Regions from separate parts of the Arthrobacter sp. TJ-238 genome, predicted to be linked through region 3. Evidence: riboswitches for the same ligand, from Rfam matches in the RefSeq annotation. Region 3 holds a riboswitch; each other region holds the start of a gene.
What was found. Region 3 has a riboswitch for cyclic di-AMP ahead of AC4D2O_RS01050 (LysM peptidoglycan-binding domain-containing protein). Riboswitches for the same ligand answer to the same signal wherever they lie in the genome.
Positions count from the first base shown of each region.

Region 1: linked by a shared signal. The riboswitch ahead of AC4D2O_RS03585 (NlpC/P60 family protein) and the one ahead of AC4D2O_RS01050 (LysM peptidoglycan-binding domain-containing protein) in region 3 are both predicted to bind cyclic di-AMP.
Region 2: linked by a shared signal. The riboswitch ahead of AC4D2O_RS13430 (C40 family peptidase) and the one ahead of AC4D2O_RS01050 (LysM peptidoglycan-binding domain-containing protein) in region 3 are both predicted to bind cyclic di-AMP.

Region 1 covers NZ_JBZCNH010000002.1:47,421-51,445, forward strand. The annotation lists gene serC (phosphoserine transaminase) at 1-910, opposite strand, end outside; gene AC4D2O_RS03580 (iron-dependent transcriptional repressor DtxR) at 1,154-1,852, shown strand; cyclic di-AMP (ydaO/yuaA leader) riboswitch at 2,035-2,187, shown strand; gene AC4D2O_RS03585 (NlpC/P60 family protein) at 2,193-3,113, shown strand; gene AC4D2O_RS03590 (NlpC/P60 family protein) at 3,139-4,025, shown strand, end outside.
Region 2 covers NZ_JBZCNH010000006.1:5,898-9,922, reverse strand. The annotation lists gene AC4D2O_RS13445 (alpha/beta fold hydrolase) at 1-510, shown strand, start outside; gene AC4D2O_RS13440 (NAD-dependent epimerase/dehydratase family protein) at 507-1,475, shown strand; gene AC4D2O_RS13435 (VOC family protein) at 1,495-1,914, opposite strand; gene AC4D2O_RS13430 (C40 family peptidase) at 2,050-2,907, opposite strand; cyclic di-AMP (ydaO/yuaA leader) riboswitch at 2,910-3,086, opposite strand; gene mutM (bifunctional DNA-formamidopyrimidine glycosylase/DNA-(apurinic or apyrimidinic site) lyase) at 3,225-4,025, opposite strand, start outside.
Region 3 covers NZ_JBZCNH010000001.1:224,811-228,835, reverse strand. The annotation lists gene AC4D2O_RS01060 (glycoside hydrolase family 6 protein) at 1-951, shown strand, start outside; gene AC4D2O_RS01055 (hypothetical protein) at 1,015-1,257, shown strand; cyclic di-AMP (ydaO/yuaA leader) riboswitch at 1,366-1,546, shown strand; gene AC4D2O_RS01050 (LysM peptidoglycan-binding domain-containing protein) at 1,552-2,547, shown strand; gene acs (acetate--CoA ligase) at 2,653-4,025, opposite strand, start outside.

The DNA of each region.
Region 1 (4,025 bases), on a different contig from region 3:
CTTCGGGACGGGCGACATACGGGCGGGCGACGGCGGACGCCTCGGCCCAGCGGTACAGGCGCCCCGCCGAATCCGCCGTCCGTGCGGTCGCGAAGGGCAGTCCGCCCTGCGCGTTGAGCCACTGCACCTGGGCATCGAGCGTCACGAGCGTGGACAGCGACGGCGTGTTGTAGGTCTGGTTCAGGCGCGAGTTGTCGATGGCGGTCTGGAGGTTCAGGAAATCCGGGATCCATCGGTCGCCGGCATCGACCCGCGCGGCGCGTTCGAGTGCGGCGGGGGAGAAGAGCCCCAGCCACAGGCCGCCGTCGGACGCGAAGTTCTTCTGCGGCGCGAAGTAGTAGACATCGGCCTGCGCCACGTCCACGTCGAGCCCGCCTGCTGCGGAGGTCGCGTCGACGACCACGAGTGCGCCGTTGTCGGCGCCGTCGATCCTCCGGACCGGAGCGGCGACACCGGTGGACGTCTCGTTCTGCGGCCAGGCGTAGGTGTCCACGCCGGCCTCCGCGACAGGATCCGGGCGTGTGCCGGGTTCCGACGTGATGACGGAGGACGCCTCCAGGAACGGCGCCTTCGTCGTCGCGGAGGCGAACTTCGAGCCGAACTCGCCGAAAGACAGGTGCTGCGCCTTCCGCTCGACGAGCCCGAACGTGGCGACGTCCCAGAACGCGGTGGAGCCGCCGACGCCGAGGACCACCTCGTACCCGTCGGGGGCGCCGAAGAACGTGCTGAGACCCGTCCGGACCCGGCCGACGAGGTCCCGGACAGGAGCCTGCCGGTGCGAGGTCCCGAGCAGCGACCGCCCCGCCCCCACGAGCGCGTCCACCTGGCCGCTCCTGACCTTCGACGGGCCCGCGCCGAAACGGCCGTCCGAGGGCAGGAGGTGGTCGGGAATACGGGGCGAGTCACTCATGCGATGCTCCAGCTGTTGGGCGGCAGGTACGGCCTCATTCTGCCCCAGCGGTCCCGGGCCCTCCATTTGTTAACCGGCTGCGGGAAGCCGCCCTGACCGCGCTCCGCCCGATTGCCGGGGCCGTTGCGCCATGGGTTAACCTTGGGGGGCGTGGGGCGGAGCAGTCCGTGGCGGCTTTGGCCTGCCTCACCGGCGTGAGGCATTCCAGCCGCGCACCCGCACCGCACCAAGGAGCTGAACCGCATGACGGACCTCATCGACACCACTGAGATGTACCTGCGGACCATCCTTGAACTCGAGGAAGAGAACATCGTCGCCCTCCGCGCGCGCATCGCCGAGCGCCTTCGCCACTCGGGTCCGACCGTCTCCCAGACCATCGGCCGCATGGAGCGTGACGGTCTCGTGGTCGTCTCCGGTGACCGGCACCTCGAGCTCACCGAACTGGGCCGCCACAGGGCCACGGGCGTCATGAGGAAGCACCGTCTGGCCGAGCGGCTGCTCAGCGACGTCATCGGTCTCGACTGGGCCTACGTCCACGACGAGGCCTGCCGCTGGGAGCACGTGATGAGCGAGCGGGTGGAGCGGCGGCTCTACGAGCTCCTCGGCAAGCCCTCCGAATCGCCGTACGGCAACCCGATCCCCGGACTCGCGGCCATCGGCGGGATCGAGTCCGAGCGGTTCACCGACGGCGTGGTGACCCTGCTGTCCGCCATGGGCACGTATGCACCCGGGAAGCAGGTCACCCTGGTGCGCCTCGCCGAGCCGATCCAGGTGGATCCTGAACTGCTCACGCAGCTCGACGAGGGCGGCCTCCGTCCCGGAGCGCAGCTCAATCTCGAATCCGTGGGTGACTACGTGTCCGTCCGCGTCCCGGGGGTCGAGGGAGCCCTGGAACTGCCGCCCGAGGTGGCCTCGCACGTGTTCGTCTCCGTCGCCGCCTGAGGACTCGGCCGCCGCCGCGCGGGTGTGCAGAAGGTCCTCCGAACCGGCGTCGTCACCAAGAACACACCATTTCGTGATCGTAACGTGACAAACGGGTGGTTGTGAGGTAGCTTTCATCTCGTGCCAAATTCGCTCTAGATCCGGCACCCTCCTGCAAATCGCCTAGCTCTGCCATTGCTCGAGGTCCGTCCGCACCATCGCATGGCAGAGGCGGGGGAACCAATTTCTGGGTTTCGTAACCGAAATCCTTGGGGTTAAGTCGCTGCTTCACGCAGCGGCCGGGTGACTCCCATCCGAATCCGACAGCTCACCTCGCAGGCGTTGGGAGAGGCAATCCAACGTGTCCAATAGCTCTTCATTGGGCCGCCACCGTGCGGCCCGGAACGTCAGTGCGCTGACGAACCTGTCCACTGCAGTCACCTCCAACGCCGGATCGGTCGGCCGCCAGGCAGCCGTCATCGTCGCCGCTTCGGGCCTCGTCCTCACCGCCGGCCTCCCGGCCCACGGGGCCACCCCCGCAGAGCGCGAAGTAGCGTCCTCCACGGCGTTGACCGTGAGCCGGGTCGTCTCGGCCGAGGTCACCGTCCCCGCCACCGCCACGGTCTCCTTCGACCGCGTGGCCGTCGAGGTCACCGCCGCCCCCGAGCCCGTCGTCGAGGCGCCCGCTCCCGTGGTCGAGGAGCAGGCACCCGCCGCGCCGGCCCCGGTCGCAGCGCCCGTCGCCGTCGTTCCGGTCGCAGCGCCGGCCGCTCCCGCCGTGGCTGCCGTCGCCGCACCGGCTCCCGTGGCACCGGCCCCCGTCGCCGCACCGGCTCCCGTGGCACCGGCCGCAGCGCCCGCCGCCGTCGCACCGGCTCCCGCTCCCGCTCCCGTGGCACCGGCCGCAGCGCCCGCCGCCGTCGCACCGGCTCCCGCTCCCGCTCCCAAGCCCACTCCTGCTCCCGCCCCGTCCTCCGGCGTCGCTGCCGGCCTGGTCGGCTCGGCGTACGCCCAGATCGGCGTCGCCCAGGACTGCACCGCCATGGTCGAGAAGGCACTGCGCTCGGTCGGCAAGTCCGTAGGCGATCTCGCCCCGGGCCAGTTCTTCCAGTTCGGCGACGTCGTCAGCAGCCCCGCCCCCGGCGATCTCGTGATCACCGGCGGCCACGTGGCCATCTACGTCGGCAACGGCCAGGTCATCAGTGGCGGCCTGAACGGTATGAACACCGGCCTCCACTTCCTGGCCGACCTGCCCGGCGCCAGCTTCGTCCGCGTCCGCTAGAAACACACACCTGGAGTTATCCCCCATGCCTTCATCCGTCATGCCCGCACGCCATAGAGCAGAAGCGCGGTCCGCCACCGGCTTCTCCGAACTCGCCAAAGCAGTCACCTCGAACGCGACCGGGATGGGCCGCCAGGCGGCCGTCATCGTCGCCGCTTCGGGCCTCGTCCTGTCCAGCGGTGTCGCCGCCAACGCGGCCGACCTCCAGCCCCAGCGCGACGTCGCGGCGTCCAGCGTCTCCCTCGCCTCGGCCCGCGCGGCCGTCGTCGCACCCGCCGGGCCCGTCGTGTCCTTCAACAGGACCGCGGTCAAGGTCAATGCGAAGCCCGTCGTCGAGCCGGCTCCCGCCGTCGAGGCCCCCGTCGTCGAAGCGCCCGTCGTCGAGGCCCCCGTCGTCGAAGCGCCCGTCGTCGAGGCCCCCGTCGTCGAAGCGCCCGTCGTCGAGGCCCCCGTCGTCGAGGCCCCCGTGGCCGCAGCGCCCGTCGCCGCCGTCGAGGCCCCCGCGGCCGTCCAGGCCGCAGCTCCCGTGGCCACGAAGGCTCCGGCACCCGTCGCCGCCCCGGCGGCAGCCGCCGCTCCGGTCGCCCCGGCACCGGCAGCCCCCGCTGCTCCCGTCGCGTCGTCGGGCGTCGCCGCGACGATCGCCGCAGCGGCCAAGGGCCAGCTGGGCGTCACGCAGGACTGCACCCGCCTGGCCAGCAACTCGCTCGCCGCCGCAGGCATCAACTTCCACGGCTGGCCGGCAGGCTACCTCTCCCTGGGGCGCACCGTCAGCGCCGGCGAGGCCATCCCCGGAGACCTCATCTACTACGCCGACGGCGGCATGGGCATGGCCCACATCGCGGTGTACATCGGTGGCGGCCAGGCCGTCCACGGTGGATTCAACGGCAACTCCACGGTCATCGCCCCCGC
Region 2 (4,025 bases), on a different contig from region 3:
ACGGGTGAGATCCTCGTCGACGCCCCGCACGTCCGGGACCGGTACTTCCGGCTGTGGCGGACGCAGCAGGACGCGGCACGGACCGGACCGTGGCACCGCACGGGCGACGTGGGCCACTTCGACGCCGGGGGGCGCCTGTGGGTCGAGGGTCGGCTGGGCCACGTCATCACCTCCGCCGCCGGCGTCCTGACGCCCGTCGGGCTCGAGCAGGCGCTGGAGACACTGGACGGTGTCCGCCTGGCCGCCGTCGTCGGCGTCGGCCCCGCCGGCACGCAGGCCGTCGTCGCGGTCCTCGAGACCGACACGGCGGGACGGCGTCCGCGCCTCGCGGACGCCCCGCTGGCCGCCGCCGCCCGCACGGCGGCGCGTGGGCTCGGCGTCGACCTCGCGGCCGTGATCGCGGTCCCCGCACTGCCCGTCGACGTCCGCCACAACGCGAAGATCGACCGCACCCGGATCGCCGCGTGGAGCGGCCGCTTCCTGTCCGGCGGGCGGGCGGGCTCCCTGTGACGGTCCTCGTGACCGGCGCGAGCGGCATGCTCGGGCGCGCCGTCGCGCAGCACCTGCTCGCCGACGGGCTCGACGTGCGGTGCTTCCAGCGCCGCCCCTCCGGCGTCCCGGGCGCACAGGACTCCCTCGGGTCCATCGAGGACGCGGATGCCGTCACAGCCGCGGTGCGCGGGTGCACGGCGGTGATCCACCTGGCGGCGAAGGTCTCCTTCACGGGCACCGCAGAGGAGTTCGACCGCGTCAACGTCGAGGGCACGAGGCGCCTGCTCGACGCGGCGCAGGACGCCGGCGCGACCGACGTCGTGCAGGTCTCCTCCCCCTCGGTCGCCCACGACGGGTCGTCCCTCGTCGGCGCTCCTGCCGGCCCCGCCGATCCTGCCTCTGCGCGCGGCGACTACGCGAGGACGAAGGCAGCCGCGGAGCTGCTGGCACTCGACCGCTCCGGGCCGGGCTTCCGCGTCGCCGCGGTGCGCCCGCACATCGTGTGGGGTCCGGGCGACACGCAGCTCGTCGAACGCGTCATCGACCGGGCGCGCCGCCGCCGCCTGCCCCTGCTCGACGGCGGCACCGCCCTCATCGACACGACCTACGTGGACAACGCGGCCTCGGGGATCGTCGCCTGCCTGCGACGCATGGACGCCGCCCAGGGTCGGGCCTTCGTGGTCACGAACGGCGAGCCGCGCCCCATCGCGGAGCTCGTGGCCGGCATCTGCCGCGCGGGCGGGGAGGCGCCACCGGCATGGTCGGTACCCGGAGCGCTCGCCCGAGGCGCGGGAGCGGTGATCGAGCGCGCCTGGCGCGCCGCGGGCCGCACCGAGGAGCCCCCCATGACCCGCTTCCTGGCCGAACAGCTCTCGACCGCGCACTGGTTCGACCAGCGGCGCACGCGCGAGGTCCTCGGCTGGGAGCCGGACGTCAGCATCGACGAGGGTTTCGAGCGGCTGGCCCGGCACTACTCGCGCTAGGGGCTCCGGCGCGTCACGCTCAGGCCCTCCGTGCAGCCAGGACCTCGAGGTAGTGCGGATTGTGCATGATGCCGAGCACGTTGCCGAAGGGGTCCACCACGGACGCCGTCGTGAACCCGCCGGTCCCGCGTTCCGTCACCGCCTCGTATTCGGTGGCGCCTAGCCGGAGCAGCCTGTCCAGCGTGCCGGTCAGGTCGTCGACGTGCCAGAACATGACGGCGCCACCCGGCCCGAGGGACGCCCCGGAGGGCCCGTACCTCCGGTCGATGAACCCGAGCTCGTCCTCGTCGTCACCCACCCGGAACTCGAGGTAGGCGGGAGGCTCGGGGGGCGGCGGGAAGGCGTAGTACGGCGCTGTCCCCAGCAGTTCCGTGTACCAGTCGCGGGCGGCGGCGAGATCGTCGGCGTAGAAGGTGACGGTGGCGAATCCTCGAAACATCGGTGCTCCTCCGGGTAGGCGTGACCCGCCGGAATGTACACCCGAAGCCGGGTACGGCAAAGGGCGGGGTGCAAGCACCCCGCCCTTTGCGTGTCGCGACCGGCGTCTGCCGCCGGTCTGCGCCGTCTGTCCGCTCTAGCGGGTGTAGTAACCGTCCACCGACATGACGTTGACCGAGTGCACCTGGGTGCCCTGCGACGGGTTCAGCGCGCTGACCATCTGGCCGTCGCCGAGGTAGATCCCGACGTGGCTGCCACCGTTCTGGCTCACCAGGTCACCCGGCTGGGGGGTGCTGGTGGGCGTCATGGCGGCGAACTGCGCCCACGTGGTGCGGGGCAGGTTGATGCCCTGCTGTGCGTAGGCCCACTGGACGAAGCCTGAGCAGTCCCAGGCGCCGTAGGCGGTGCCGCCGAAGACGTAGCCCGAGCCGACACCCTGCATCGCCGTGCCGACGATCCCGGGGAGCGAGGCCGCCCTCGGCGCGATGGAGGCGGCGGACTGCGTGCTGAGTCCAATGGAGTTGCCCGGGGTCGCCGTGGTGCTCGCGAGCACTGCCTGCGCGGGCGCTGCCTGTGCGGCCACGGACTGTGCGGGCACCGACTGAGCGGAGTACTGCTGCGGGGCGGCGGAACCGCCCAGCGAGATGGACTGCCCGGGGTAGATGACCGAGGCGTAGCCGAGGCCGTTGGCCGCGAACAGCGCATCGAGGCTGACGCCGTGCGAGGAGGCGATGCTGCCGAGCGTGTCGCCGGCCTGCACGGTGTAGGTGCCGGCCGCGGTGGTGCTCGCGGTGGACTGCTGGGTGTCGGTGCTGATCTCACCGGCTGCGCTGGCGGGAAGTGCCGCGCCGAACAGGAGGCCGGACGCGGTGACGACGACCGCGGCGGGCTTGCCGGCGACGGACGCGGTCGCAGTGACGGCGCGTGAGGCCGTGACGAGGGGGTTGGTGCGCGTGGGGACGGCCCGGTGGCGCGCGATATGGCTCTTGGACATGCTGTTGCCTTTCCCAAAGCCTGCGAAGTTAGCTGTCGGGTTCGGATGGGACATCCGGACACGCACCTGCCGACCAACGCCCCCAGGCTGGTCAACGCGTGTCTTTACCCCTAGGACTCGTTGAAGAGTCCGCTACTGGTTCCCCCGCCCCTGTCGAATGGTTTGTGCGAACGGTTCATCCTCATCGACAGGGTTCGGCTGAAAGAGGATGAGTGCCCCGCCGTGGTGGCGCGGGCACGGCTTCAACGGTACGCGAGAGGTCCCGGATTGTCACGTTTGGATCACGAGGGAAAGATCACGTCACTGGCCCGGGGAGGCTACGTCCTCGCGTTGCGTGGTCTCGGCTGGCAGTGCGGGCAGAGGTAGGAGGACCGGTTCATGAAGGACTCCCGGCGGATCAGCGTGTGCCGGCCCTCGTCCGCGCAACGGCGGCACGGCTGGCCGCCGCGCCCGTAGGCCTCGAGATCCCGCGCGAAGTAGCCCGAGGCACCGTTGACATTCACGTAGAGGGCGTCGAAGCTCGTGCCCCCGGCCGCCAGGGCGCGGGTCATCACACCGGTGGCCGCCTCGATGATCCGCCGGGTGTCCGGGCGCCGCAGGGTGTCGGTGGGCCGGGCGTAGTGGAAACGGGCCGCCCACAGGGCCTCGTCGGCGTAGATGTTGCCGATGCCGGAGACGAGCCCCTGATCGAGCAGCGCGCGCTTGAGTCCGGTCCTGCGGGCGCGAAGGCGCCGGTGGAAGGCCTCGGGGTCGAAAGCGGGGTCGAGGAGGTCGCGTGCGATGTGGGCGGCCTGGTGCGGCACGAGGGGCAGGCTGCCCTCCCCCAGCCCTCCCGGGTGACCGTCCCCGGTGGGCTGCAGGTCGGCGACGAACATGCCGCCGAAGATGCGCTGGTCCACGAAACGCAGCTCGGCGGGCAGCGGCACGCCCTCCTCGTCGAGCGCGGCGGAGAGGGTCAGGCGTACCTTGAGATGCTTCTCGCGCGGCGCGGCGGGTTCCTCGATGAGGAGCTGCCCGCTCATGCCGAGGTGCGCCATCAGTGCGACGTGCGGCGGGGTGTCCGCGCCGGCTGCATCTTCCAGAACGAGCCAGAGGAACTTCCCGCGGCGCACCACGTC
Region 3 (4,025 bases):
AAGCAGATGCCCGTGCTCGCCGCCTACAACCTGCCGTTCCGCGACTGCGCGCAGTACTCGGCCGGCGGGGCGACCGACGTCGCCGGCTACAAGACCTGGATCGACGCCCTCGCGGCAGGTATCGAGGATCGGGCCGCGATGGTGGTGCTCGAGCCGGACGGGCTCGGGATCATCCCCTGGTACCGCGGGCTCGACGGCAACCTCGAGTGGTGCCAGCCGGCGGAGGCCGACGCCGCGACCGCGGCCGCGGAACGCTTCGAGATGCTCGACTACGCGGTGGACCGGCTCAAGGCGCTGCCGAACACGAAGGTCTATCTCGACGGCACGCACAGCGCCTGGCTCGGCACGGGGGAGATCGCCAGCCGCCTCGTGAAGGCCGGCGTGCAGAAGGCGGACGGGTTCTTCCTCAACGTCTCCAACTACGAGCTCACCGAGCGGCAGCTGAAGTACGGCTCCTGGGTGTCCCAGTGCATCTACTACGCCACCGAGATCGACCCGGGCGCCTACGGCTCCTGCGCCAGCCAGTTCTACCCGGCCTCACCCTCCGACTTCTCGACGTGGGGCCTGACGGATGCCTGGTACGCCCAGAACGTGGCGGGTGCCCGCAACGCGCCGACGTCGGAGGACCTGGCGCACTTCGTGGTCGATACCAGCCGCAACGGCCGCGGGCCGTGGGTGCCGACGGCGACCTACCCGGATCCGCAGGTCTGGTGCAATCCTCCGGCTCGCGGACTGGGCCATACGCCCACCACGGACACGGGCAACGACCTCGCCGACGCCTTCCTGTGGATCAAGGTGCCCGGCGAGTCGGACGGCGAGTGCAGCCGCGGCCTGACCACCAACGGCGGGGTCGATCCCGAGTGGGGCCGGGTGGACCCCGCGGCAGGCGGCTGGTTCCCGGAGCAGGCCCTCGACCTGATCAGGAACGCCGGCGCCCCCGCCCGGCGCTGATGCACGAGGGGCGTGCGCGGTCCCAGCACACCGCGCACGCCCCTGCCGCCTAGGCTGGAGGACATGGAGAGCTGGAAGAACGCGCAGCGTGCCCACGAGCGGAGGCTCTGGGGCACGCTGTTCTGCGTCGGCGTGGCGCTGACGGCCGCACTGTCCAGCAGCCTCATCGCTGCGGCGATCAGCGCGGAACCAGGGGCGGCCCTCTGGTTCCATCTCCAGCAGTCCGTCCTGCTCGTCCTCACCGTGGCAGGCACCGCGCTCGCCCTCCGCCGGTGGCGATCGGCCCGCGTCGGAGGGGCAGGATAACCGCCGTTACGGGAATGTGACAAAACGTTCGAGCAGTAGCTATGTTCTTCTGGTGCCTCTGCCCATGAGAGGTGCTCCTGGACGGAATGCCGAGCCCTGCCGTCGTCCGGGATACGTTCGCAATCACCACGGCGGGGACGGGGGAACCACAGTTCCAGTGGACGCGCAGCTCTGACTGCGGACGTCCTTGGGGTTAAGTCGCACTGCACACGCCGACCAGGTGACGCGCGCGACCGGGTGACTCCCATCCGAACCCGACAGCTCACCCCGCAGGCATGGGAGAGGTATACATCCATGTCACGAAACATCTCTTCGGCGCGCCACCGTGCCGATATCGACGGCAATCTCGCGCTGCAGGGCCTGTCCCGCGCCGCCAAGGCCAACGCCACGATGATCGGCCGTCCCGTTGCCATCGTCGCCGTCACGTCGGGCCTCGCGCTCAGCGCCGTCGGCACCGCCAACGCCGGCACCTACTCGGACCAGGGCACGACGACGGCTCCCGCTGCAGTAGCGGCCCCGGCCGCTCCCGCAGCAGTAGCGGCCCCGGCCGCTCCCGCTGTCGCCGCCGCTCCGGCAGCAGCTGCGACCGGTGCGACGCACACGGTCGTCGCAGGGGACACCCTCGGCGCGATCTCCGCCAGCTACGGTGCCGACCTGACCGCGGTCCTCGCGGCCAACGGGCTCTCCCTGGCATCGATCATCTTCCCGGGTGATTCCATCGCGATCCCCGCGGGTGGATCGGCCCCGGCGCCGACGGTCTCCGTCCCTGTCGCCGTCGCTCCCGCCGCTCCTGCCGCTCCCGTGGAGCAGGCAGCGGTCGTCGCCCCGGCGCCGGTCGTGCAGCAGGCAGCAGCCGTAGCTCCGGCTCCGGTCGTGCAGCAGGCAGCAGCCGTAGCTCCGGCTCCGGCTCCGGCCGTCTCGACGGACCCGGGTTCGGGCGTCTACCTGGCCTCGGCCGCCGCCACCCCGGCAGCCGGCGGCGTCGGTGCGACCCTCCTGGCCTCGGCGCAGGGACAGCTTGCAGCCGGAGCCGTCTATGACTGCACCGTGCTCGTGGAGAACGCGCTGCGCGCCGCCGGTATCGCCGCGGGCGACCTCGGCCCGTCGCAGTTCTTCCAGTTCGGCTCGACCGTGGCGACCCCCGCCCCGGGCGACATCGTCATCACCGGTGGCCACGTGGCCATCTACGCCGGTGGCGGCCAGGTCATCAGCAGCGGCATGAACGGTTCGAACCTGACCATGCAGCACCCCCTCTCGGACCTCCCGGGAGCATCCTTCGTCCGGGTATAACACCTAGGCGGACCACACACGGGAAGCGGCAGGTGCTTGGACGGGGCACCTGCCGCTTCCTTGCGTTAATAACGGGCGCCGGCGGGCCTGACGGGCACGGACCCGTCAGGCCCGCGCGGCCAGCACGTCCTGGATCCCGGGGATGCACCCCTCGTTCTGCAGCGACGTCGTATCCCCGAGCGGCGCGCCCTCGTAGAGCTTCGTGAGCAGGCGCCGCATGATCTTCCCGGACCGCGTCTTCGGGACATCGGGCACGACGACGACGGCCGAGGGCCGCGCGATCGGGCCGATGGCCTCCGCCACGTGGGCGCGCAGCACCGCGACGACGTCGGCCTCCGGGTCCGCACCCGCCGCGAGCACCACGAAGGCCGCGATGGCGTGGCCGGTCAGCGGATCCGGTACGGGGCAGGCACCCGCCTCGGTGACGAGCGGATGGGCCACCAGCGCGGACTCGATCTCGATGGTGGACAGGCGGTGCCCCGAGACGTTGATGACGTCGTCCACCCGGCCCAGGATCCAGGTGTCGCCGTCGTCGTCGTACCGGGCACCGTCGCCCGCGAGGAACCAGCCCTGCCGCGCGAACATCCGCCAGTAGGCGTCCAGGTAGCGCTGCGGGTTCCCCCACACCGTCCTGGCCATGGCGGGACCGTGCCGGTCGACAACGATCAGCCCCTGCTCGCCGGGCGGGACGGTCCGGCCGTCCTCGTCGACGATGCGCGTGCTCACCCCGGGCAGGGCGCGCGCCGCGCAGCCGGGCTTGAAGTCGGTGTCGGTGGGGCTGGGGGAGAGCACCGTGGCGCCGGTTTCCGACTGCCACCAGGTGTCGACGACGGGCACCTCGTCGCGGCCGAGGTGCCTCCGGAACCAGCGCCATGCCTCGGGGTTGACGGCTTCGCCCACCGTGCCGAGCACGCGGATGCTCGAGAGGTCGTAGCCGCGCGGGATGCCGTCAGGGAACCAGCCCATGAGCGAGCGGACCAGGGTGGGCGCGGTGTAGTAGCTCGTGACACCGTAGCGTTCGATGATCTCGAAGTGCCGGCCGGGGTGCGGCGTGTTCGGGGTGCCCTCGAAGATGACCTGCGTGGCGCCGTTGGAGAGCGGCCCGTACAGCTCGTAGGTGTGCGCGGTGACCCAGGCCAGGTCGGCGGTGCACCAGTGCACGTCATCGTCCCGCTGCGCTGCATCGGGGTTGCTGAAGAGGTGCTCGAAGCTCGACGACGCCTGCGTCAGGTACCCGCCCGAGGTGTGCACGAGGCCCTTCGGCTTCCCGGTGGTCCCCGACGTGTACATGATGAACAGCGGTGCCTCGGCGTCGAAGGCCTCCGGCGTGTGGTGCGGTGAGGCCGGGTCGACGACGTCGTGCCACCAGACGTCGCGGCCTCCGGTCCACGCGACGGCGGAGTCCGTCCGGCGGACCACGAGGACGTGCTCGATGCTGTCCACACCCTCGACGGCGGCGTCCGCGTTGTCCTTGACCG